Regions from separate parts of the Macrococcus sp. GL_134 genome, predicted to be linked through region 1. Evidence: predicted binding sites of a transcription regulator. Region 1 holds the regulator's gene; the other holds the start of a gene.
What was found. Region 1 encodes LexA, which represses DNA repair genes until DNA is damaged. Its sites were predicted from a motif close to CGAACATATGTTCG; they were not measured.

Region 1 (11,931 bases):
GATGAACCGCATGCCTTATTCTATCTTATCGATGGTATATATTATACTTATTACTTTGATCAGCATGAAGACCATCAGCTGGTTGGTATGAAGGTAGTAACAGAGGCACTCGAAAATAAAAAAACAAGACTGTATGCCAACCCTTCCAATGAACTGAAAACCGCTTATGAAACATTGGATTATTATTTGATCAACGCCGATAGAGTGAAGCACGGTTTACCGCCACTCAGATATCATGATAAAATAAGTAATACTGCTCTGAAACATTCACAGGATATGGCGGACCATGATTTTTTCAATCATATTAATTTGGAAGGTCTTGATCCATTCGATAGGATGCAGCGAGATGCTCTTCATTATCGACTGGCGGGCGAAAATCTAGCTTACGGACAAATATCTCCGATAGAAGCACATCACGGATTGATGAATTCACTGGGCCATCGCAAAAATATTTTGAATAAAGACTTTGAACAGGTGGGAATCGGGGTTGCCTTTAACCCTGAAAATATACCTTACTATACAGAAAACTATATAACAGAGAATTAGGAGAATATCATGGCTAAAGAAATTGTCGTATCATCACTTTTAATCACTACCGAGGAGAAAATACTCGTTCAGGATATCGGTCATAAAAAAATGAAGCTTCCTTATATCGTTAAAAAAGGGAATCAATCTATTCAGCAAAGTGCTCAGGAATTTGCCGGCAGACTGAAAAAAGAGCTCAAAGTCGGCGGGATTTTATTCGTCGTAGAAGAGAGAGCTGAGCATCAAGGATTTTTCTTTAATACTATAGCGAACGAGACATCATTTGTGTTTAATGTGCGTAACAAAGAAGAATTTAAAGTAAAACGTCCTTATTACTGGCTCCCATTTGAATATTTAAATCAGCTGGATATTGCTGATGAGTTGAAGCAATTGATAGTTTCTAATCAAGTCATTAAATCAAGTGTGCCGCTCATCAACTTAAACAAAGAATAATTTTGGCCCGGAGCCTAATCAGCTCCGGTTTTTTTGATTAAATGTCAGTGACATCTGTCGAATGATCCATAATAAAAACCACCTGTGAAATAACAGGTGGTCCACAAAGATTATAATCTTGTAATTCTCATGTTCTGACGTTCTGTCACTTTTTCACGTATGCCTGTTCGTTCGGCAAGGGGACGATCAGAATTCTCGATGAGGTGAAGCATCATATCGATCTGTCCGATATGACGAAACTCATTGCTGATACACTTTTGCATGTCTTCATAGTGAGTCTGTTGATTCTCTGCCAGAGAATCAACATGTTTAAAGTATTGGACAACATCATTAAAATTCAATGTACTCAAATGATTTTGATAGTCACTCAAGCTGGAATCGTGTAAGTTATGATTGTCATTACGTCCAAATGATTCATGGTATTCATTGGCGACAGCAAGTAATGTTGCTTTAATAGTGCCATGTCCAAACCCAAAATTATAATTCAACTCAGAGTCACTTAAATACTGAAGTTTCGCGAGTAGTTGTTCTCTTTCACCTTTTACCCATTGGTATTCATTCGCCATATCTCATTCTCCTTTGAATTAGATTGATGATTAACTATACCCTCACGCACAAATCATACTCAATAAAGTAGAAAAGTTATAATATTTCAATTCTGTGTTTGTGAAATAATTATCCGGGTACATATATTTTGTACTTAGATATTAAGGGGATAGAAAGATGAAGATAAATAAACCAAAAGAAAAAGACATTCTTGAACAAGTGAAAGAGATACTTGGTCGTAAATAATCGAAATTCCAGATAATCGCACGATAAAATTCCACAATAACTCGTACCGGCCGCTGAGCCGGTATTTATTTGGATAAAAAAACACCACTTCATATTAAGAAGCGGTGCTAAAATTCCCGGAACAATCCGACTACTTTACCAAGAACAGTTACTTTATCGAGGTAAATCGGTTCCATGGTGCTATTTTCTGGCTGTAGTCTGTAACGGTTGTTTTCTTTGTAGAAGCGTTTGACTGTCGCTTCATCTTCTTCTGTCATCGCAACAATGATATCACCATTTTCTGCAATAGACTGACGTCTGACAATCACTTTGTCACCATCTAAAATACCTGCTTCTATCATACTTTCACCGACGACTTCCAGAATGAAGATATCGCTATTGTGGCTGGATGTGAAATGGGCAGGTAAAGGGAAGTATTCTTCCACATTTTCAACCGCTGTAATAGGAAGACCAGCTGTGACTTTACCGATGACAGGAACATGTATCGTTTCCTCGTGAAAGGCTGCTTGTGATGTATCTGAGACAATCTCAATAGCTCTTGGTTTCGTAGGATCACGTTTGATGTAACCTTTCTCCTCAAGACGAGATAAGTGACCGTGAACTGTCGAACTTGATGCAAGTCCAACTGCTTCGCCGATCTCTCTGACACTCGGTGGATATCCTTTTGCTGACACGACTTGTTTTAAATATTCATATATTTCTTGTTGTCTTTTAGTTAATTCTTTCATGCGAACACTCCTTAGTGTTTGTTCTAACGCCATTATAACATATCTGTTCGGGTCGAACAAACATTTGTTCGTATTTTTATTGACAGAGAACAGACGTTCTGTTATTGTAGAGATACAAACAAATGTTCTGGAGGGAATTAATTATGACAATCAGAATTTCTAAAGGTTTTTTAATGTATTCTATCTTTTTTCTGATGATAACGACATTCGGATCTCTATATATGGCTCAATCTAAGGCAATCTATGAAGAAAAACAGACCATCGCAACTGAAGAACAAGTAAATCATCCGAGCAAAGGAACGAACATTCGTTCTGAAAATCCGACCACCCATCAATCTACTCAAAACGGCGAAGTCCTTGGTATCGTAAAATAATTTTTAGTCTGCTGATTTAAGCAGGCTTTTTTTGGTTGGAGATACACTCGAGTTGGTTTTCAGACACTTTTTTGCTATCTTTATTATGAAAGGAATGATGAAGATGCTAGAGGAACACAAAATGAACCGTATTAATCATTTAGCAAACAAAAAAAAGTCAAAAGGATTAACAGAAGAAGAAGGACGCGAGCAAAGTAAGCTCCGTTCAGAGTATCTTCAAAGTTTCAGAACGAGCTTCAAAAAAACTATTGAAAATACGAAAGTGATTGACCCGGAAGGAACAGATGTGACCCCGGAGAAAATTAAAGAAATTCAGCGTCAGAACAACATTCGGGATTGATAGTTTATTTTAAGCTATACTATGATGGAATCAATACTTTTATTATAAAGGAGATTTTTATAATGTTTAATGAGAAAGATCAATTAGCAGTAGACACGATCCGTGCCTTGAGTATCGATCAGATCGAACAGGCGAATTCCGGCCATCCAGGTTTACCGATGGGGGCAGCGCCAATGGCTTATACATTATGGACAAGACATTTGAGATTTAATCCGAGCTCAAAGTATTTCTTTGACCGCGACCGCTTTGTATTATCTGCAGGTCATGGTTCAGCACTTCTATATTCATTGCTTCATGTATCGGGAGCATTGGAAATGGATGAGCTGAAAAAATTCCGTCAATGGGGTTCTAAAACGCCGGGTCATCCTGAATTTAATCATACAGATGGAATTGATATTACAACAGGACCACTAGGTCAAGGGTTCGCGATGAGTGTCGGCATGGCTGCTGCTGAAAGACATCTAGCAGCGACATACAATCAAGATGATTCAAACATTATTGATCACTTTACTTATGTATTAGTGTCAGATGGTGATTTAATGGAAGGTATTTCACATGAAGCGGCATCATTTGCCGGCCATCTGAAATTAAATAAATTGATTGCATTGTATGATTCAAATGACATTTCACTGGATGGTGACCTGGACAAAGCCTTCTCAGAAAATGTCAAAGGCCGCTTTGAGTCATATGGCTGGCAGCACATTCTGGTCAAAGATGGCAATGATATGGAAGCTATCAATGAAGCGATTGAAAGAGCGAAACAATCTGACCGTCCGACGATGATTGAAGTCAAAACAGTCATAGGCTACGGTTCACCGAATAAACAAGGAACAAATGGTGTTCACGGTTCGCCGTTAGGTGCAGAGGAACGCAAGCTGGCACTTGAAAGCTATGGTCTTGATCCAGAACTTAAATTCAATGTACCAGAAGAAGTCTATGAGATTTTCCAGACGACTATGCTGAAACGTGGAAATGACAAAGAAGAGGCGTGGCATCAACAACTTGAAGCTTATAAAGCGAAGTATCCGGAACTCGGCAGAAATCTTCAGGCAGCGATTGATAATACACTTGCTGACGACTACGCTGATCAATTACCAAAATATGAAGTAGGCAGTGCAGCAGCAACACGTGCGACTTCAGGTGAAATGATTCAAGCGTTATCTGAATCTGTTCCTCAGTTATTCGGTGGTTCAGCTGACTTAGCATCTTCCAACAAATCAAATGTCAAAAAAGCAGCTGATTTCTCTGTTGAAACACCAGAAGGCCGTAATATTTGGTTTGGCGTCCGTGAATTTGCAATGGGTGCTATGATCAATGGTATGGCAGCCCATGGCGGTGTTAAGCCTTATGGTGCTACATTCTTCGTTTTCAGTGATTATTTGAAACCAGCATTACGTCTTGCAGCATTAATGGGTGTTCCATCAACTTATGTATTTACCCATGATTCGATTGCAGTGGGTGAAGATGGTCCGACTCATGAGCCGATTGAACAGCTGGCGGGTCTTCGTGCGATGCCTTACTTGAACTTGTTCCGACCGGCAGACGGAAACGAAACACGTGTTGCATGGAAAGTGGCGATGGAATCTAAAAAAGATCCAACCGCTTTAGTACTGACACGTCAAGATCTTCCGGCACTCGATGTCAGTGAAGAAGCGGTAGAAGAAGGTGTTCGACGCGGCGGATATGTTGTATATCAAACTGAAAATCCTGAATATTTACTGATTGCAACTGGCTCAGAAGTGTCACTCGCAGTCGAAGCAGGTAAACAGCTTGAGGCGCAAGGGAAAGGGGTACAAGTAGTATCACTTCCTAACTTGAAATTATTCGATCAGCAGGATTCAAGTTACAAAGAGGCAGTACTGCCATCATCTGTGACAAAACGTGTTGCCATTGAAATGGGTGCTACAGATGGCTGGTATAAGTATGTTGGATTAAATGGGGCTGTCATCGGAATCGATCGTTTCGGTGCAAGTGCGCCAGGCGAAATCGTTATGGAGAAATACGGATTCACTAAAGAAAATGTCGTTAAAACAGCATTAGAATTATCATAAGCTGTCATCTTGCATATGATTCAGTCCTTACTGGAAGTTGCTTTGTCATACTACCGGTAAGGGCTTTTTGATTTAATAATTGTTGAAAAACGAGGAGTTATTTAGTAAAATTTATAAGAATGAGAAAGTGGGTGAAATAATGGAGACATGGATATGGATTTTACTGATTATTTTAGCAGCAGTGGCAGGTGCAGCACTTGGGTTCTACTTGGCACGTAAATATATGATGGATTACTTGAAAAAGAACCCACCCATCAATGAAGATATGTTAAGAATGATGATGATGCAGATGGGTCAGAAACCATCACAAAAGAAAATTAATCAAATGATGGCGATGATGAATAAAAATATGAATCAAAACGTCAAGTAAAAAAGGATGCTGCGGCATCCTTTTTTTATTCTGTCACTGATTCATCAACAGGTAGAGCGGGTGATTCAGTGTCAATGAGAAATTCTGTTTCTGGCAGCTCTGTTGTCGTGGAAGGTGTTTCGCTAGTGGCCGGTCTTTCAGTCTCAGGAATTTCAGTGGCTGGTACTTCAGTAGTTGGGACGGTCTGGTTAAGATCCTCTTGAGGAACCTGCTCAGCTGTTGGCTGTGCAGGTTCCTCAAGCGGATATATTTCCTGAGCATTGTCGATAGGTTGATCCATTGGAGCAGCGGCTTCGAATGATGGCAGGTCAATGTTTGTCTCTGTACTGTTGTCGACCTCTCTTTCTACAGTTGTAGGGGTCTCAGTCGTTGATTCAGTGCTGTTAACACGTTCTTCCGGTTCAGGTACGGCAGTAGATTTCTTAGCTTCTGCCCGTTGTTTTGCTGCTTTAATTTTTTTTAGTGCCTCTTTTGAGGACTTGGTCTTGCTATTATCCTTTTTAGCGGCTTCTACGTTCTCTGACTCGTCTACTTTAGGGTCAGCACTGTTCTCTGCATCCGTTTGCTTCTTTTCAGAGCAGCCGCTTAATATGAAAAGGCACGATATTAATACGAATATATGTTTCATTACATGACCTCCTTATCAATAATATATCATTTTTCAAGGATCATGAGTATACGACGGTAATTCAGCGGCATCGTGTTGTCACGAATTTTTCAAAAAAGAATGATGATTTGTCCTATAGTTTTGGTAAAATAGTTTGGAATGGAGTGATTAATATGGGAGATGTAACAATGGCACTTGCCTTTGGTGCAGGTCTACTAAGTTTCATATCGCCATGTGTTCTGCCGATCTACCCGGCCTTTTTATCATACATTACAGGAATATCATTCAATGACTTAAGTGAAGGTCAGCTTAATACAAAAGCTATTCTTCATACACTTTTGTTTTTGATAGGTTTTTCACTCGTCTATATATCTTTCGGTATCGGTATCGGCTTCGTCAGTGATTTTTTGAATCATTATGACGATACCATTCGCATGGTAGGCGGTCTGTTGATGATGATATTTGGACTGATGACTCTCGGTATTTTTACACCTCAATTTTTAATGTCTGATAAGAAGTTCAACTTCAAGAACAAACCTGGTGGTTATTTCGGCTCACTCATCATCGGTATTGCTTTTGCAGCAGGATGGACACCATGCATGGGGCCGATTGTCGGCACTATTATTTCTCTGGCACTGACGAACCAATCATTGGCGTTATTTTATATGATTCTTTATGTACTAGGTTTTTGTATTCCATTCTTTTTATTGACGTTCTTCTTGACGAAGCTTAAATGGATACGAAGATATAGTCAGCTGCTGATGAAAGTCGGCGGTCTGATTATGATTGTTATGGGATTACTGTTATTCTTTGATTTACTGACAGAAATCACAAGATTATTCAGCTGGGGGATTTAGCATGTATGTCATTCTTTCGATGATTGTTGCAGTATGTATGGGAATGATTGTTATCGCCGTTCGTATGAAAGCACAAAAATATCCGACGAACGCAAAGAAAATTATTTTGCCGCCATTCTTTATGGCCACTGGAGCATTGATGTATGTCATCCCTTATTTCAGATTGACCCCAATGGAGATATTGGAAGCACTGCTTGTAGGTATGTTTTTTTCGTTGTTCTTAATCTTCACCTCTAATTTTCAAGTGATAGACGGTCAGATTTACATGAAGCGTTCAAAATTATTTCCAGTGATTTTAATATCACTGCTGATCATTCGCTCAGTGCTGAAATTCTATTTAAGCAGCTCACTTCATCCAGGTGAACTGGCAGGTATGTTTTTTCTGCTGGCATTCTGTATGATCGTACCTTGGAGGATTGCGATGTACTATAAATATAGAAGACTTGCTGAATCTCTTCATATAAAAGAATAAAGCGCAGCTGCACGCTGCGCTTTATTTTTGTGCTTCTTTAGCGATGAGTTCTGAATGATCAAAAATAGAAAATTTGTTCTTTTCATCGTCCGCATATTTAAAATATTCGTTGTACGGTGTATAGTCAATGCCAAGTTCTGTTAATTTCTTCTTCATAAATCCGTGGTCACGTTTCGGTGTCGCAATGATATAGCCGCGCATAATATGATCAAGTTCAATTTTCTGTGCACCTTCATCAAGCGCAATTTTGGAGATTCTTCCTGCAATTCGTTCTTTTGCGACATTTCTAAATAACTCTGGTACTGGAGACACCAGCTCATTAAGCAGAGATCTACTATCTTCATGCCAGAGTGGAAGTGCTTTATTGATATAAAAATCCTGCCAATCCAACTCACTTTTACCATCTTCCTTTGGCATTCTCTTTAAAAATTTGCGGAACATAAAATAACCGCCGATGGTCAACAGCCCCATAAAAACAACAGTCCAGATGAAAATCAGTGTGATAAATATATCGTTCAATATGGTCACCTCATTGCTCATTATAAGAAAAAAAATTCAATGTGTCTATTCCTCGTTCTTCGTTCGATATATAGAGCGTAAAGGAGGTGATGACATGTTGAAAGAAGTTGTAGTAAGTCTTGCATACATTAGCGGTATATCTGACAGCGGAAAAGATATTCGTAAAACACGCCGCTTCAATCAAGTCAGACTTGATTTGACAGATGTAGAAGCTAATCGTTTCAAAGATTTAATCGCTTCATTGACTGGTGAAGATTATGTTTCAGTTGAGAAAATTGATACAAAAGCAGTGTAATCGAATACATTTAACGAAGGAGGTGATCCAATGAAAACTTTACAGATGATCTTTGCAACGGATTTCGGTAAGAGCTATCAGTTCAACCTTACCAATCCAAAAGAACAGCTGACATCAGAGGAAGTTCGCGATGTCATGGAATCGATTGTTGCAGGAAATTACCTTGAATCGACAAGTGGACGTCCCGTTGCCGTGAAAGAAGCAAAAGTGGTTGAACGTATCGAAACACCATTATTTAAATTATAAGTACTCATCAGGTGCTTTCATTATAAATTATTTATCGCAAAAGGTATGTCCGATTAATCAGGCATGCCTTTTTGTGTATAATGCAATAGAGGTGATTCATTTGAAATTAATGCATATTGCTGACCTGCACATCGGCAGAACCATTAATCAGCATAGTCTGCATGAAGACCAGCAGCTGATGCTTGATCAGTTGATCGACCAAATAGATAAACAGCATATCGATCTATTGATTATTGCAGGTGACATTTATGATCGGTCTCTGCCGTCAAAAGAAGCAGTGCAGCTATTTGAACAGTTTATAAAAGCCGTAAATATAGAAAGAAAAATACCCGTTCTTGCGGTCAGTGGCAATCATGATGGCGCTGAACGGCTGGGCTATGGTAAGGACTGGTTCAAAACGCATGATTTTCATATCAGTACTTCCATTGAAGACAGTTTTCAACCGATTGTTTACCATGATATTCATTTTTATTTAATTCCATACATTGAACCCATTGATGCAAGATTTTATTTCAAAGATGACAGTATTAACAGCCATGCAGCAGCGTACGAAGCTATTATCAATCACATTGAACCACAGTTAGACCGAAGGAAGAAGAATATCGTCGTCAGTCATCTATTTATCCAGGGAGGAGACGAAAGCGATTCAGAACGTCTGCTATCGCTCGGTGCAGTAGAATATGTCCCGCCAGCTTTATTTCAGTCATTTGACTACGTTGCTCTCGGCCATCTTCATCATCCATTTGCTATTAAGTCTGACCATATCAGCTATAGCGGCAGCCCCCTCAAATATTCATTCTCTGAAGTCAATCAGCCAAAGGGTTATCGTCTCATCGAAGTCAGTGAATGTATAAAAAATACATTTATACCGCTGATTCCAGCACGAGATGTCAAAGTCATTGAAGGGACGTTTAGTGACGTCTATGAGGAGAACAGTGCGATTGAATTTAAAGATGACTATTTAAAGATGATTCTGTCTGACATGCGACCCATCAACGATCCCATGACGAAGCTGAAACAGATTTATCCGAACTTGCTTGAACTAAGACATCTGGATGATATTGCAGTTGATGAAACATCAGCAGCTCAAATTATCGAGCAGAGTGATATGGATATTATGAATATGTTTGCCGTCGAACTAACAGGTGAAGAGTTGTCTGACGTTCAAGTAACAACGATAGACCGATTACATCAAGGAGGGGACTTCAGTGAGACCGATTGAACTTGAAATGCGTAACTTTGGCCCTTTCATCAATGAAACGATTGATTTCACTGAACTGGGAGACAATCATTTATTTTTAATTAGTGGTAAAACAGGTGCCGGAAAAACCATGCTGTTTGATGCGATGACGTATGCATTGTATGGTGAGGCATCTACTGCGGCAAGAGATGAATCTGAACTGCGCAGTCATTTTGCCGAAGCTGTACAACCAACGTCGGTCAGATTTAAGTTTGCACTGAATCAGCGGATATATGAAATTTCTCGTTCTCTCCCCTTTGTTAAACCTGGGAATAAAACAAAGACACTCCCAAAGCTTGAAGTCATAGAATTATTAAGTGATGAAAAAAAATTGATCGCTAAAAGTGTTAAAGATGGCAATCAGAAAATTAAAGAACTGATTAAAATGGATGCCAATCAATTCCGGCAGATCTTAATTCTACCGCAGGGGGAATTCAAAAAATTTCTTATAGCAGGCAGCAGTGACAAACAAAAAGTATTAAGAACGCTCTTTAATTCGACTCGGTTTAAGCATCTCGAAATGCAGCTCATGGATGAAACTAAAGAACTGCAGCAGCAGGTTCAGCAGACAGAACAAGAAATGGAAGTGCTGCTCAGCCAGTTTAAGTCAAACAGTGACATAGAAGGGTCCGTTGAACAGTTAATCATCAGTCGTCAAGCTGAGCTGTCAGAACAGGAAGAGCAGATTGAGCAGATGAAGCAGCAGCTGACCATTGATGAGGAATCGAAACAGACAGCTGTAGAACGACTGAATCAGGCAGCTTCCATCAATCAGGCTATTTCAGAAAAACAGACATTGGCTGAACGCCTTTTAGAGCTGGAGCAGCAGTTACCGGTCCTGCATGACAAAGAACAGCAGTATCAGATCATGCAGGCGATGGAACAAATTGCTGAAATACAGGCTCAGATGGATAAGCAGCAGAATAAAATCAATGGGCTGCAGTTAGAGGTTGATGAGCAGGATCAGAATATGAATCAGTTAATGAAACAACTGAACACCTTGGAAGAGGCGATGAGCCGTTATAATAAAGAAACTGAGCATGTCACTGCCATAGGTCAGGAGCTGACTCAAGTCCAGCACTTCTATTACAATCACCATGACTACCATCAATTAGATAGGCAGCTTGCTGATAACTTAACACGCCAGCAAAAAATTGAAGGCACTGTTAGTACATTATCCAAACAGTTAACTAAGCTGTCTGAGAAGGCTGCTCAATTAACTGAACGATACAATGCAAATAGTAATGAATGGCAGCAATACAAGACGCAGCAGTATGAATATGCTGCTCAATTAACTGAAACAACACGTATAAACAAGGAATATGAACATAAATTAGCTTTGATGACTGATGAAAGAAACATCCAGCAGCAGCTTGAGCAAATGTCTGACAATGAACTGGACGTTGCTATGAACTTAATGAGACAGCATCTGCATGAAGGCAGCCGTTGTACTGTCTGTGAACAGCAGGTCACTCATCTGCCTGATGCGGATGAACAGATCATCAGTCAACATTATGCTTATAAAACGTTAAAAGAACAACAAATCAAATTGAATGCCAAACTCGAATTGCTGCAGCATGTTGAAGCGGTGGATAACAGCGAATTACAGAATCTTCTATCAGCACTGGAACAGAACATGACTGAACGCATGGCAGAACAAGCTACTTTGTCAGAAGAAATGGAATCGATCAGTCAACTGACTCAAGCTGCACAGATGAACTACGACAATGCACAGAAGGAATTAACTGAGCTCAAAGTAACCATCAATCATCAGTTAAAAGCTAAACGTGATTTCCATGAGCAGACACAATTTGAATCTTACGATGATTTTTATAACAGTTATCAGTTGAAACAACAACAAATAGCACAGCATCATCAGCAGATGGAAACGGCACGTACCGAGCTCATACAGTTAAATCAGCAGATTAACTATCAACAACAACTGCGTGATAGAATAACGGTCGAACTGCAGGACTGGGAGCAGCTGCTCCGCCAGACCGTTACTCAGTACCGCGACCTGTTAAGTCACCACCATCTGACAGAGGAGCAGCTGCCGGATGAG
Region 2 (11,931 bases), 660 kb from region 1:
TCAGCATCATGGATTCAGGAGATGTGGATATTACAATCGGCAACAAAGTGAAGGTGCTGGATGAACTGGAAGATACAGCCCGAGAAATCTTAGCGGCCGGCAAGCTTCCTTTCATGATCGGCGGCGAGCATTTAGTGACGCTCGGTCCTTTCCGTGCCGTTCACGAAAAATATCCTGATGTTGTTCTTGTCCAGCTTGATGCTCATACAGATTTACGCGATGACTATATGGGCGAGCCTTTAAGTCACGCGACAGTCGTCCGTCGTATTCATGACATCACAGGTAACGGCCGTATCTTCCAATATGGTATCCGCTCAGGCACTAAAGAAGAATTCGACTGGAGTAATGAACATACGACACTAGAAAAATTCTCTATCGATACTTTGAAAGACCTGCCGGGCATCCTGAAAGATACGCCTGTCTATGTAACGATTGATCTGGACTGCCTTGACCCGTCCATCTTCCCGGGTACCGGCACACCGGAACCAGGTGGCTTGACTTACAAGGAACTGGAACCTGCATTCAAAGTATTCGAACAGCTGAATGTCGTCGCAGCAGACATCGTGGAGCTCTCTCCACCGTATGATGCATCAGGTGTATCTAATGCAGTCGCGGCAAAAGTCGCACGCGAACTGATGCTTGCTATCACTAAATAATAAGAATCCCTGGATGCTATCCAGGGATTCTTTTATCAAATTTCTACATGGTCTGCTTTGTTTGGTGTTTCCTGCCGAACAAACGGCTCATCATCAACATACGAATCAGAAGCTGCACGGTTTCTACAACTGGGACGAAGTATATATCCAATAACAGCGGCTATACTGCAACAGCTGTATTATTTTTGCACTTTTAAGATTATAATGTAACTAATCTTACGAAAATAGAGGGCCATCACCATGAAATTCTCACAGTTTCCTTCCAATGTTAAACTTCGTATTTTCTGCGGTTTCTTTGACCATGCGGCGAGTATGAGTGTCATGCCTTTTATGGTGCTGTATATCGCTGACGAACTCGGCAAAGCAACGTCTGGTATTTTACTCTCCATCAATGTCATCTTCGGTTTACTATGCAACCTGCTCGGCGGTTACTTGGCTGACCGCTTCAGCAGAAAAGGTCAGCTGCTGGCAGGTCAGATGATTTTTGCGGTCATTATGATTCTGATGGCAATCTTCATCCATCCCGCAGTCAATATGCCATGGGTGGTTGCGCTACTGTTCATGCTGACTGCTATCAGCAATGCAATGGTCTTCCCGGCACTTGAAGCTTTAATCATTGATTCAACGACTGAAGTGATGCGTAAATCAGTCTACGTGACGACATACTGGACCAACAACTTAGCGACTGCCGTCGGTACAGCAATCGGTGGTCTGTTCTATAAGGACCATCGATTGTTATTGTTTATATTGATCATCATCATTATGCTCATCAATACGCTCATCTTCAAGAAATATTTAATTGATCCGACAACCGACCGCACGCCGCGAGCAGTGACAACCCATTGGATGCGGGATCTGCTCAGCAACTATAAAGTAGCCATGAAAGATACACGGTTCGTTGTGTTTACGATGGCAGCGGTCTTCATTTTCTCAGCAGAATTTGCACTGACGAACTATATCGGTGTGAGACTTCACGATGAATTTAAGCAGATTAATCTATTCGGCATCCATGTCGACGGCGTGCGGATGATGAGTATCATGCTTATCGAAAACACTATTCTCGTAGTCACGATTACATTCCTTGTCGCCAAAGTCACTGAAAAGCGCAATCAAGTCGCTGTTCTGATGCTCGGCACATTGATGTATACAGGCGGATACGGTCTTGCTCATCATTTAACGACATGGTATCTGCTCGTACTTGTTATTTTCATCGCTACAGTCGGTGAACTCATGCAGACACCGATTATCTCTGTTTTTCAGGCAAAGCTGATGCCGGAGGACAAGCGGGCCAGCTATATCGCCTTTGGTTCGCTCGGCCACAGCGGTGCCGGTCTTGTGGCAAGCTCCGGCTTGATCATCGGTACAGTACTGAACAGCATGATGATGTCTCTTTACGTCATCGGTCTCGGCTTGATCGGTATGCTGTTACTTTATCTTTCCATTCACTCAACTATTTTCAAACAGCAGATTCCATCATAAAAATGACTGCGAGAAACCCTGATATAATTGGGTTTCTCGCAGTCTTTCTTTATGTAGAGGAATCGAGTGAATGAATAAAAATAGATGGATCATAACGAATCCACTTGAAATTGCGAACATACGTTCTTATAATAGAGGTACATCCACGAAAGAAGTGATGTTATGATCCATCCGATTTATGGCGAGACCGACTATCGCAACATTGAACGGAGCAAGCTCAATCCTCATATCCCGCATGGACGCGGCATGATTAAATGGGCCCCCTTTGCCACCATGCCTGAGCAATATAGGGGTATCAAGAAGCAGATTGAGCAGCAGCACAAGATTGAACGTCCTGTCCTCAGTGACGACCGTCTGGAAGACATCAACCTCACTTTAAGGGAAGCCATGCACAGTCAGCAGTCGATGTTCGTTGAATTCTATCATGATGGTTACATCAAGACTTTGACAATGTCTGTCGAAAAAGTAGATCCATGGGCCATGCTGATTATCGGAATCAACCTCGACAATCAGCAGATGTGTTTTGTTTCTTTTATTGATGTCATCAATCTCTCGCTCCAGTAGCAGTCCAAAAAGAACCCGAACAGCATCAGCATTCCATTCGGGTTCTTTTTTGAGGATATAATCCTCTTCTATCATTTAATTTACTATTCTGTTGGGGGTAAGAATCCATGTATTAATTGATAGAATGGGTGTTGTTAATCATCATATTAAAAGATTCTTCCAGTATATTCATCCGTATATAGCGCAAAAATAATCAGATAGTAATATCTTCTTCAATAATACCGAGCTTCAATCCTTTGATGACTGCGCCGACTCTCGACTCCACTTCCAGCTTACGAATCAGGCTGGACACTTGATACTCAACAGTCCTTTTACTGACGAACAGTGTCTCACTGATTTCTTTGTTAGTCATGTCCTGTGCAACGAGTGCCAGTATCTCTCGTTCACGGACGGTCAATATCTGCTGTTCCAATGTCATTTCTGTCCAGAGATTGCGATTGAAATAATATACTTTTCGCAGAGAATCAATCAAATAGTCCGCACTTTCCCCTTTTGAAATAAATCCAGCCGCTCCGCTATCATGTGCTCTCGTCTTGTATTCTTCAATATCGTATGAAGTCAGTATAACGAAGCGGGTGCTGTCATATTTATCGACCAGTCGTTTTAAGTCAGTCAATACATTCATACCTTTGATTTTAGCTTCACATAATACAATATCCGGTGATATCGTTTCAATATAATATCCTAGATGATTGATTTCAGAGAATACTTTGACGACAGTCATATCTGTTTCAGCTGACAAGAGGTGCGCCATTCCCTGACCTACCATTTCATGTTCATCCAGTATTATCATTTTGATGGTGATCACCTACTTTACGAAATTATTGATGTTGGATATACATGGTTTTCATCATCATACCTCAAAATTCAGACAAGTTCGACAACTTTTTAAATTTATATGACAGCATGCTTTACAGAGCGAAGAAATTCTATAGAAATAATCCAATGATTAGATGATGCACTGTTAATAGTGTTTACAAGATCGTGGAAAATTAAACAGCACGTTAATCGTTTTAAGATAGTATGACGGTTATAACATTGCTGTGAATGAATTGTAATGATGTAGAGCGGGGCATTGTTTTGTGTCATAATATGGTTATTCAAATGAAACGGAGGACGCTATGAATTTTTCAGCACTTATTGCATTGACGGCCATCTTTACAGTACTCCCTATGACAGCATCAGCGCCATTAGTCATCAAACTCATCGATGAAGACCAGCAACCTTTGAAAAGGCAGCAGTTTGAGCTTGTCGATCAAGCAGGCCATATCAAGTCGTTCAAAACACTTGATGATGGAATGTTCATCATGCAGCAGCCGACTGACAATTACGCTATTATCAATGATGACACTGAAGTCGCTTTGACGACAGATATTAACGAAATTCAGTTCCATCCAGAAGAAACGACTGAAGTTGAAGACGCTTCAGCTGATGAATCGCCTGCTCTTCAAGTAACCATTCACGCCTTGCTTTCAGATTTAACAGTCGCATCCAATATGCCGCTTCAGCTGATGAAAGACAACGAAGTGATTGATGAAGTAATAACTGATGACAGCGGCACAGCATCATTCCATAACGTTGAAGCTGGCAGTTATACCATCTCATATAATCATCAAACGGTAGCTGTCGAAGCAGGTGAGGAAAAATATTTCATCATGACAACAGATGATTCCGCTGAACCTCAGAGCATAACGACAGACGAACAGCCAGTACAGCGTGCAGTACAGCAGCATTCAAATGACATACGGCGGAATTCAAATAAAGTGCAGCAGAGAGATCGTGTCAGCGCTATCCTCTCAGATCAACCTGAAGACCGTCAGACAAAGAGCACTGCACGGCCCCAGCTGCCAGTCACTAAAGAAAAGCCTGCAAAAACGAACAGCCAAGAGAGCAAAGTAACGCAGCAGCTGCCAGCCACTCAGCCGGTCACTAAAGAAAAGCCTGCAAAAACCGAAAGCAAAGTAACGCGGCAGCTGCCTGCCACTCGGCCAGTCACTAAAGAAAAGCCTGCAAAAACGAACAGCCAAGAGAGCAAAGTAATGCCCCAGCTGCCAGTTGACCCACCCAGCATCAAGCCGTACTCCCCTGTTCCACGTGATGACAACAATCAGCCGAACAACGATGCAGCTACAAATCACTCATCGACGACACGCGATACGATGACGGATGACAAAATTCATGAAGTACCAGAGTCTTCAGCTGACAGCACACCTGCTAAGACTTCAAGCCGTCCCGCTGATAACACTCAACAGACCAGTCATGAGTCTCTACCTGCTACAGGCGAACAGCCGATGGCATTGAATTTAGCAGGCTATATATTATTACTGATGGGAACTCTCCTGCTGCAGCCGCGACTCAACAAAAGAAACAGCCGATGATCGGCTGTTTTCTTTTGTCTACCGCACTATAACTGTGAAATCTTCCATGGTCTGCCCGACCAGCTTACACCCGTCAGCTGCTCACAAAATAATGAATTCAATGTCTCACTATAATCACCGAGAATATAAATCTTCTCAGCTGTCAGCTCCGAAAAACGGTGGAGCCGCCTATTGATTTCTTTAAATCCAATCGTTGTTCCAACAGCCACAAAAGCATCAGGATAATGTCTTATAATACGGTTAGAATATTTATTGAATGAACTGGACTGATCATTCCAGCAGACGATATCAAGTACAGTGCCGCCCTCACCAGTAAAACCACCCAGCTGTTCCCATGCTTCCTTAATCTTCATAGCCATCATATAACCTTCATCTGTTTTCGGACAGCCTATCACAATATCTTCAATACACGGATGAGTCAAGCGCATCAACTCAATCAATTGTTCAACTGCTTTCTCTTCCCCTAAAGATACTTCAGACCATATCGCTGACAAATGTCCGCCCCCTAGAAAAGAATGTCACAAAAAAGAACTCACCACTATGGCAAGTTCTAGACGTTTTCTGATTCAATTTTAGCAACGATATCTTGTGTACGACGTTCGATGTCTTCAAAATCAGCTTTAAAGCGCATGAACAGAACAGCTGCGCCACCTGTGACAATAAGTGCTAATAAAAATACGATGAAAAATAATCCTTTGAGTACGTTTTTCATTTTCATTTCACCTCTTATTTTTGTATATAGTTATTCTAACATACAAAATTAGAGTAAAGAAATGTTTTATCTATACTGACATGCTATAATAAATTTTACTCAATTAAACCATACAGAAGGAACGTGAACATCTTGGCACATGTCAATTTATTAGCAGCATGGCAACATCAGGATATTGAAACCATCAAGAAAATCCTCTCACCTGACTTGGATGCAACTTTCATATTACCGACTGGTGAAGAGAAAGTATACACTTATGATCACATCATCAAAGTGTTTGAAGAACTTTTTGAACAGCAGCAAGAATGGGAATTTGATGTAATCTATAAAACGGAACGCGGTTCAGATAGTGTTGTTATCATTCGCATATTTAGGGAAGACGGCAATTATAACTTAATCGAGGATTCATCACTGGCGATACTGACATTCAAAACAATCAATGGTGAACGTAAGATGGTTCGTATGCATATGGAAATGGGTATCACAGGAGCTTAAAGGAGTGAGCGCTTTGCTCGGAATTTCTTCACCGATTATTCAAGCACCAATGGCCGGCGGGATTATCAGTCCTTCATTTGTAGCAGAAGTGTCGAATAATGGCTGCCTCGGTTCTATCGCTGCAGGTGGTCTTTCAATTAATGAGCTGGCAAATCAAATTAAAGAAGTAAAGTCTCTTACTGATTGTCCTTTTGCTGTCAATATCTTTGCACATCATCGTGTGGATGATTTATCATATGATATTACAATCATTAATAATGAACTTAATAATGTGAGACGGATGTTGAATATTCCTGAAATAACTAACATTCACTTGATTGAAGAACCATCAATCAACGACTATATTGAGTTATGTATTAAAATGAATGTTCCTGTCGTCAGTTTTACATTTGGCTGCCCCGATAAAACAGTAATCAAGAAATTGAAAGAAGCTGGTATTAAAACAATCGGGACAGCAACTAATGTTAATGAAGCGCTTATCATTGAAGAACGGGGAATCGAACTTGTGACTGCACAGGGATATGAAGCGGGAGGACATTACGGCGGATTTCTTAAACAGTCTTCTATCGGATTAATGAGTCTTATTCCTCAAATAGCTGATGCCGTAGCCATTCCCATCATTGCAGCAGGAGGTATTGCAGATCGCCGGGGAATCCAGGCAGCTCAGGCACTCGGTGCTCATTATGTCCAGATAGGAACACGTTTCCTCAATACCTATGAAAGTTCAGCTCATCCACTTCATAAAAAAGCGATTAATGAAGCTGATGAAACTGCTGCTGTCGTGACGACTTCTTTCACTGGAAAACCTGCACGAGGAATCAGTAATGAGATGATGATCCGCTTAGCAGATCATTCGGTTCCTCCCTACCCTATCATGAATCAATTGACAGCTGATATAAGAGCTGCGGCAAAGTTGCAATACAATGCTGAATTTATGAGCAATTGGTCAGGCCAGAATATACGCGGATCTAAAACAGTTTCTTTAAAGACAATTTTAACTGAATTAACTATTCCTTCAGCTGAATCTTAATGATTCAGCTTTTTTTGTTCAATTATCTGCATGAATTATTAACAATTTAAAAGTGTTAAATCATGTTAATGATTCAGTGTTATCAATATTCATTTAGCTAAAATAAGCATAATAATCATATTAAATATATAAAATTAGCATATAAAAGCCGTAATGTTAAAAAAATGACAGTCTATCTTTGCGTTATATACTGATGTCAAAATTTTTAGAATATTTATAATGAGAATTAGCATTAAAAATTACTTAAGGAGTGTCTATATGTCGAAAAAATTCATCGTACCTGCAGTATTATCAACAGCTTTACTGGCTTCATTAGTTCCTACAAACGACTCTTTTGCCAAATCAGATGGTTCAAAAGCACTATCAAAGCTTGAGAAAGTACAGAGCAAACAGGATGCTAAAAATACACTCAAAAACTTACCTGGTTCAAAAGAAGTCAAGAAAAACTATAAACAGTATGAAGTCGTATCAGTACAGCAGGATGATCTAGGCTTCACACACTATACATTAAAACCGAAAGTAAATGGCAAAGCCGGATTGAACACAGAAGTGAAAGTCCACGTCAACAAAGAAGGACAAGTCGTTTTCGTCAACGGTGACCTGAATCAGGAGAAGCTGGCACCGACTAATACTCAACAGATTTCAGCTGAAGAGGCAGTTAACAAAGCTTATGCAGCAGCTGGCATTACAAAAGATGAAGTGAAAAACCAGGATCGCAAAGTGGTTAAAAAAGCTGATTTAGTTGTGAATGCTGAAGTAAACAAATTAGTCTATGATGTTCAACTCATCTACTTAACACCGGAACCAGCTAACTGGAAAGTACAGATTGACGCTGAAACAGGCGAAGTGGTTAAAAAGCAGAATGCCCTAACTGATGTTGGCGCAACAACAGGTACTGGAACAGGTACAAATGGCGCTACTAAAACATTAAACTTATATGAAGAAAGCGGCAGATACTATTTATCTGATGTCACTCATACCGGTAAGATTCAAACATATGATGCCAAAAATACAACGTCAAGATACTCTCTCGTCTACGATATAGATAAGAGTTTCACATCAACAACACAGCGTGCAGCAGTCGATGCCCATTACTATGCAGATCAGGTGTATGACTATTATCAATCAGTTCATAACCGCGATTCATACGATAACCAGGGCGCACCGATTTACTCTATCGTCCATTACGGCAGAAATTACAACAACGCATTCTGGAATGGTGAATCGATGGTTTATGGAGACGGAGATGGTGTCACATTCTCTCCACTATCAGGAGCAAATGATGTGATTGCACATGAATTGACACATGCAGTGACTGAAAAAACAGCAGGACTGGTCTATGAGAATCAGCCTGGTGCTTTGAATGAATCATTCTCTGATGTCTTCGGTTACTTCGTCGATCCTGACTTCTTAATGGGTGAAGATGTCTATACGCCTAATAAGAGCGGCGACGCACTGCGCAGTATGTCTAACCCTGAAGCTTATGGTCAGCCCGCTCATATGAATAATTACAAATACTTACCGAATACAAGTGCCGGCGACTGGGGCGGGGTTCATACAAACAGTGGTATCCCGAACAAAGCGTTCTACAATACGGTCACTCAACTTGGAAAATCTAAATCAGAAAAAATCTACTACAGAGCGCTGACATACTACTTAACACCAAATGCATCATTCGCTGATGCGAGAGCTGCGTTAGTAAGATCAGCAACTGATTTATATGGTTCAACAGATGCGGCAACAGTATCTGCAGCATGGAGCCAAGTAGGCGTCTACTAATCACATCTACTCCCCTTTTTAGTCAAAGGGGAGTTTTTTTTCGTTATGATCCATAAAAAAACCCCTCCTTCACAGGAGGGATTAACTATTTAATGTAACTCTAAGATATTCAAGAAAGTCTTCCTTATAAACTACATTCAGCTGAAACGGTTCATTCAATCGAATCTGCTTTGTCAGAGCACGCTCCGGATAGCGGTCCGCAACGTCAAGCGTTGTATAAGGCAATTTCTCCTGCGCCTTCATCGAGCGGATGTTTCTCAATTTAACACCGAACAGCACTGCCTCCAGTGCTAACTGCGTAAAAGCAGTTGTCAACATCTCATCTTTAGCCCGGCGGTTATAGCCCTCTCCCCAGCGTTCTGGATAAATCCACGTACCCATTGTCGCAATGCGGTCCACCCGGTCAATGTCCTTCAATGTAATGATACCGATGAACTGGTCATCATCATCTAGAATATATCTCGAATACTGCGTGCAGTCATTGTCATCAATCATATTCAGAACAAATCGTGTGGTTCCTTCTCTATCGATCATATGCGTGTCCATGCCGAGGATATCATGAATCTCCGGTCGACTTGTTCCAGCCATAATGGCGTCGATGTAGCTCAAGTCGTGTTTGATTAATCGCATAGCTGTCCCCTTATTCTGATGTTTATTTTACATTAGTAAAAAACATAGAAAAGGTCAATACAATTCTATTAATTACGCATATACGGCCTGTTTTTCTGCGTTCATATCAGCTGTTCGATATCGATGGTCAGACCCACTGTAATACGTCACTTCACAATCTTTCCAGTCTTCTTTTACTTTGTCAATACGCGCAATATGCCATGGGTTATAGAACATCTGTCCTGATTTATTGAAACAGTAATCATCATCAATCATATAACTTGCATGGACGATAACACCATCACGTACAAATACAATTACATCGCCTTTTGCAGGCTGGGCGACTTGATGATAATCATTACGCTCCAGCATATCTGTGAACATCTGGTCGTGAATCCATTCGCTCAGTATAGATGCTTCATCAGTCACACCATATAACGCAGCCGCAAAGCAGTTGCCGCCATGTTCATCAGGAAAACGACCATGAAGACGAGTAAAGCGTTCCGGCAGTCCGGTCACATCGATCGTTTCTATCGGTTCATCGTAAAAACTGATCACTTTCTGCTGCTGGGACTCAGATAATCGGGACCAGTAGTTCTGTGTAATTAAAATGTTGCCGAGCAGCATACAGGAACCTGTCCGCTTCTGTTCATTGAACACAAGCTGCTGTTGATCTCTTGGCAGTGATTCGTACCAGCCCGGCTGAGCGGCAATCACATAGTCATAATCTGAAATCCGCCACGTTCTATGGCAGTTGCTCACATGGAAATTTTTGTAGATGGCATGCCCTCGAAACTCATCTTTAGGACAGACCACCGTCGTCTTTAATTCATCTTTCAGTAACTCGTACGTTGAACCGTCGATAAAGAATAAATCTTTCTCTTGTTCCAACGTTCTCATACTATCACTCCTCACCGTCTACCCTAGTAAAAATTAAAAGTGAAGTCAACCGAAGGGGGCTGTAAATGTCAAAAGACCCTGATGATTCGCTTTAATGTCGATGCAATCAATATAACGCCGAGCAGCAGCACATAGGATTTATGCTTCATTATGTCACCTCAATTCTCAGTATAGCAAAAGCCCGCTTACCCATAACAAATGCCCAGTTATGTTAGACTGAATAAAACTGTTAAAAGGTGTGATAGTGTGCAGAACGTAAAAAGTATCATTACAGAATTCCGCGGCAATCATTATGATTTCGGCTATTCTCAAGGAGAATGGATGAAAGGAACATTAATGATGAAGAACCGTGAACGCGAATGGCGCATTAGACGCCCGCGATTTGATATCGATATTGAGGAAACAAAGCGTGTATTCAACGAATTCGCCCCGCAAATATGGAACGAGCTGACGGGGCTACAAGATTCTCTTGATATGGGGCTGGAACAAGTGCTGCAGAACTTTGGGGGCTACAGAGTTTACGCAAAAGATTCAGGCTGCTCTGTCTTCACTGCTGAAGATTTCCTCGTGCGTAACTATGACTACCACCCGGCGACTTATGACGGCCGGCTGACATTCTTCCAGCCGAATGACGGCGGATATGCAACGATGGCGCCCGTATCACGAGTGACCGGCCGGATGGACGGCATTAACGAACACGGTTTGACGATGGGCTATAACTTCATGCACCGCAAAAAACCAGGAGACGGCTTTGTCTGTTATATGATCGGCCGGCTGATTCTTGAAACGTGCAGAGATGTCGATGAAGCAGTCACACTCTTAAAAGCTATCCCGCACCGCTCAAGCTTCTCCTATATTCTTCTCGACAAAAAAGGCATCACTCAAATTGTTGAAGTGACACCGCGTGATATTAATATAAGAGAACACCATTACTGTACGAATCATTTTGAAGTATTAACTCATGAAAACAGAAAAGTACTGACCGACTCCAAAGAACGGATGCAGGCCATGACAGCGCAAGTCAACAGCGGCCTGACCGCTAAACAAGCATTCACTGCAATGAACAACACAACTGCTGGTATTTTCAGCGACAAATATTCCAGCTGGAGCGGTACTATTCATACAAGCTGCTATTTCCCGAAACAACTCACTGCATGGATAGCACTCGGCGGCGATGCCGAACCTGTTGTACTTGATTTCGGTAAGTGGCTGCAAGGTGTTCCACTGCCGGTCACCGAAATTACCGGACAGATTGACACTGAATTGACATTTGCAAGCGAATAAACTATCTCTAAACATTTGAACTGACGCGGAAATGAGTAATTCCGC

Region 2: a site for LexA is predicted at 2,249-2,262, ahead of AC3IPL_RS08710 (YolD-like family protein). Genes of this name have one in related genera too.

Annotation. Positions count from the first base shown of each region.
Region 1 is NZ_CM174409.1:998,914-1,010,844, forward strand. Features, by position in the region: gene AC3IPL_RS05080 (CAP domain-containing protein) at 1-546, shown strand, start outside; gene AC3IPL_RS05085 (hypothetical protein) at 556-978, shown strand; gene AC3IPL_RS05090 (hypothetical protein) at 1,089-1,544, opposite strand; gene lexA (transcriptional repressor LexA) at 1,878-2,498, opposite strand; gene AC3IPL_RS05100 (hypothetical protein) at 2,642-2,872, shown strand; gene AC3IPL_RS05105 (DUF896 domain-containing protein) at 2,976-3,212, shown strand; gene tkt (transketolase) at 3,275-5,263, shown strand; gene AC3IPL_RS05115 (YneF family protein) at 5,403-5,633, shown strand; gene AC3IPL_RS05120 (hypothetical protein) at 5,659-6,261, opposite strand; gene AC3IPL_RS05125 (cytochrome c biogenesis CcdA family protein) at 6,414-7,097, shown strand; gene AC3IPL_RS05130 (CcdC family protein) at 7,099-7,569, shown strand; gene AC3IPL_RS05135 (DUF2621 family protein) at 7,591-8,088, opposite strand; gene AC3IPL_RS05140 (DUF1659 domain-containing protein) at 8,183-8,383, shown strand; gene AC3IPL_RS05145 (DUF2922 domain-containing protein) at 8,414-8,629, shown strand; gene AC3IPL_RS05150 (exonuclease SbcCD subunit D) at 8,739-9,851, shown strand; gene AC3IPL_RS05155 (AAA family ATPase) at 9,838-11,931, shown strand, end outside.
Region 2 is NZ_CM174409.1:1,661,765-1,673,695, forward strand. Features, by position in the region: gene speB (agmatinase) at 1-656, shown strand, start outside; gene AC3IPL_RS08705 (MFS transporter) at 897-2,135, shown strand; gene AC3IPL_RS08710 (YolD-like family protein) at 2,298-2,699, shown strand; gene AC3IPL_RS08715 (LuxR C-terminal-related transcriptional regulator) at 2,893-3,492, opposite strand; gene AC3IPL_RS08720 (hypothetical protein) at 3,821-5,077, shown strand; gene AC3IPL_RS08725 (hypothetical protein) at 5,104-5,571, opposite strand; gene AC3IPL_RS08730 (hypothetical protein) at 5,628-5,789, opposite strand; gene AC3IPL_RS08735 (nuclear transport factor 2 family protein) at 5,913-6,284, shown strand; gene AC3IPL_RS08740 (NAD(P)H-dependent flavin oxidoreductase) at 6,289-7,314, shown strand; gene AC3IPL_RS08745 (M4 family metallopeptidase) at 7,573-9,093, shown strand; gene AC3IPL_RS08750 (GNAT family N-acetyltransferase) at 9,175-9,723, opposite strand; gene AC3IPL_RS08755 (hypothetical protein) at 9,796-10,602, opposite strand; gene AC3IPL_RS08760 (C45 family autoproteolytic acyltransferase/hydrolase) at 10,849-11,886, shown strand.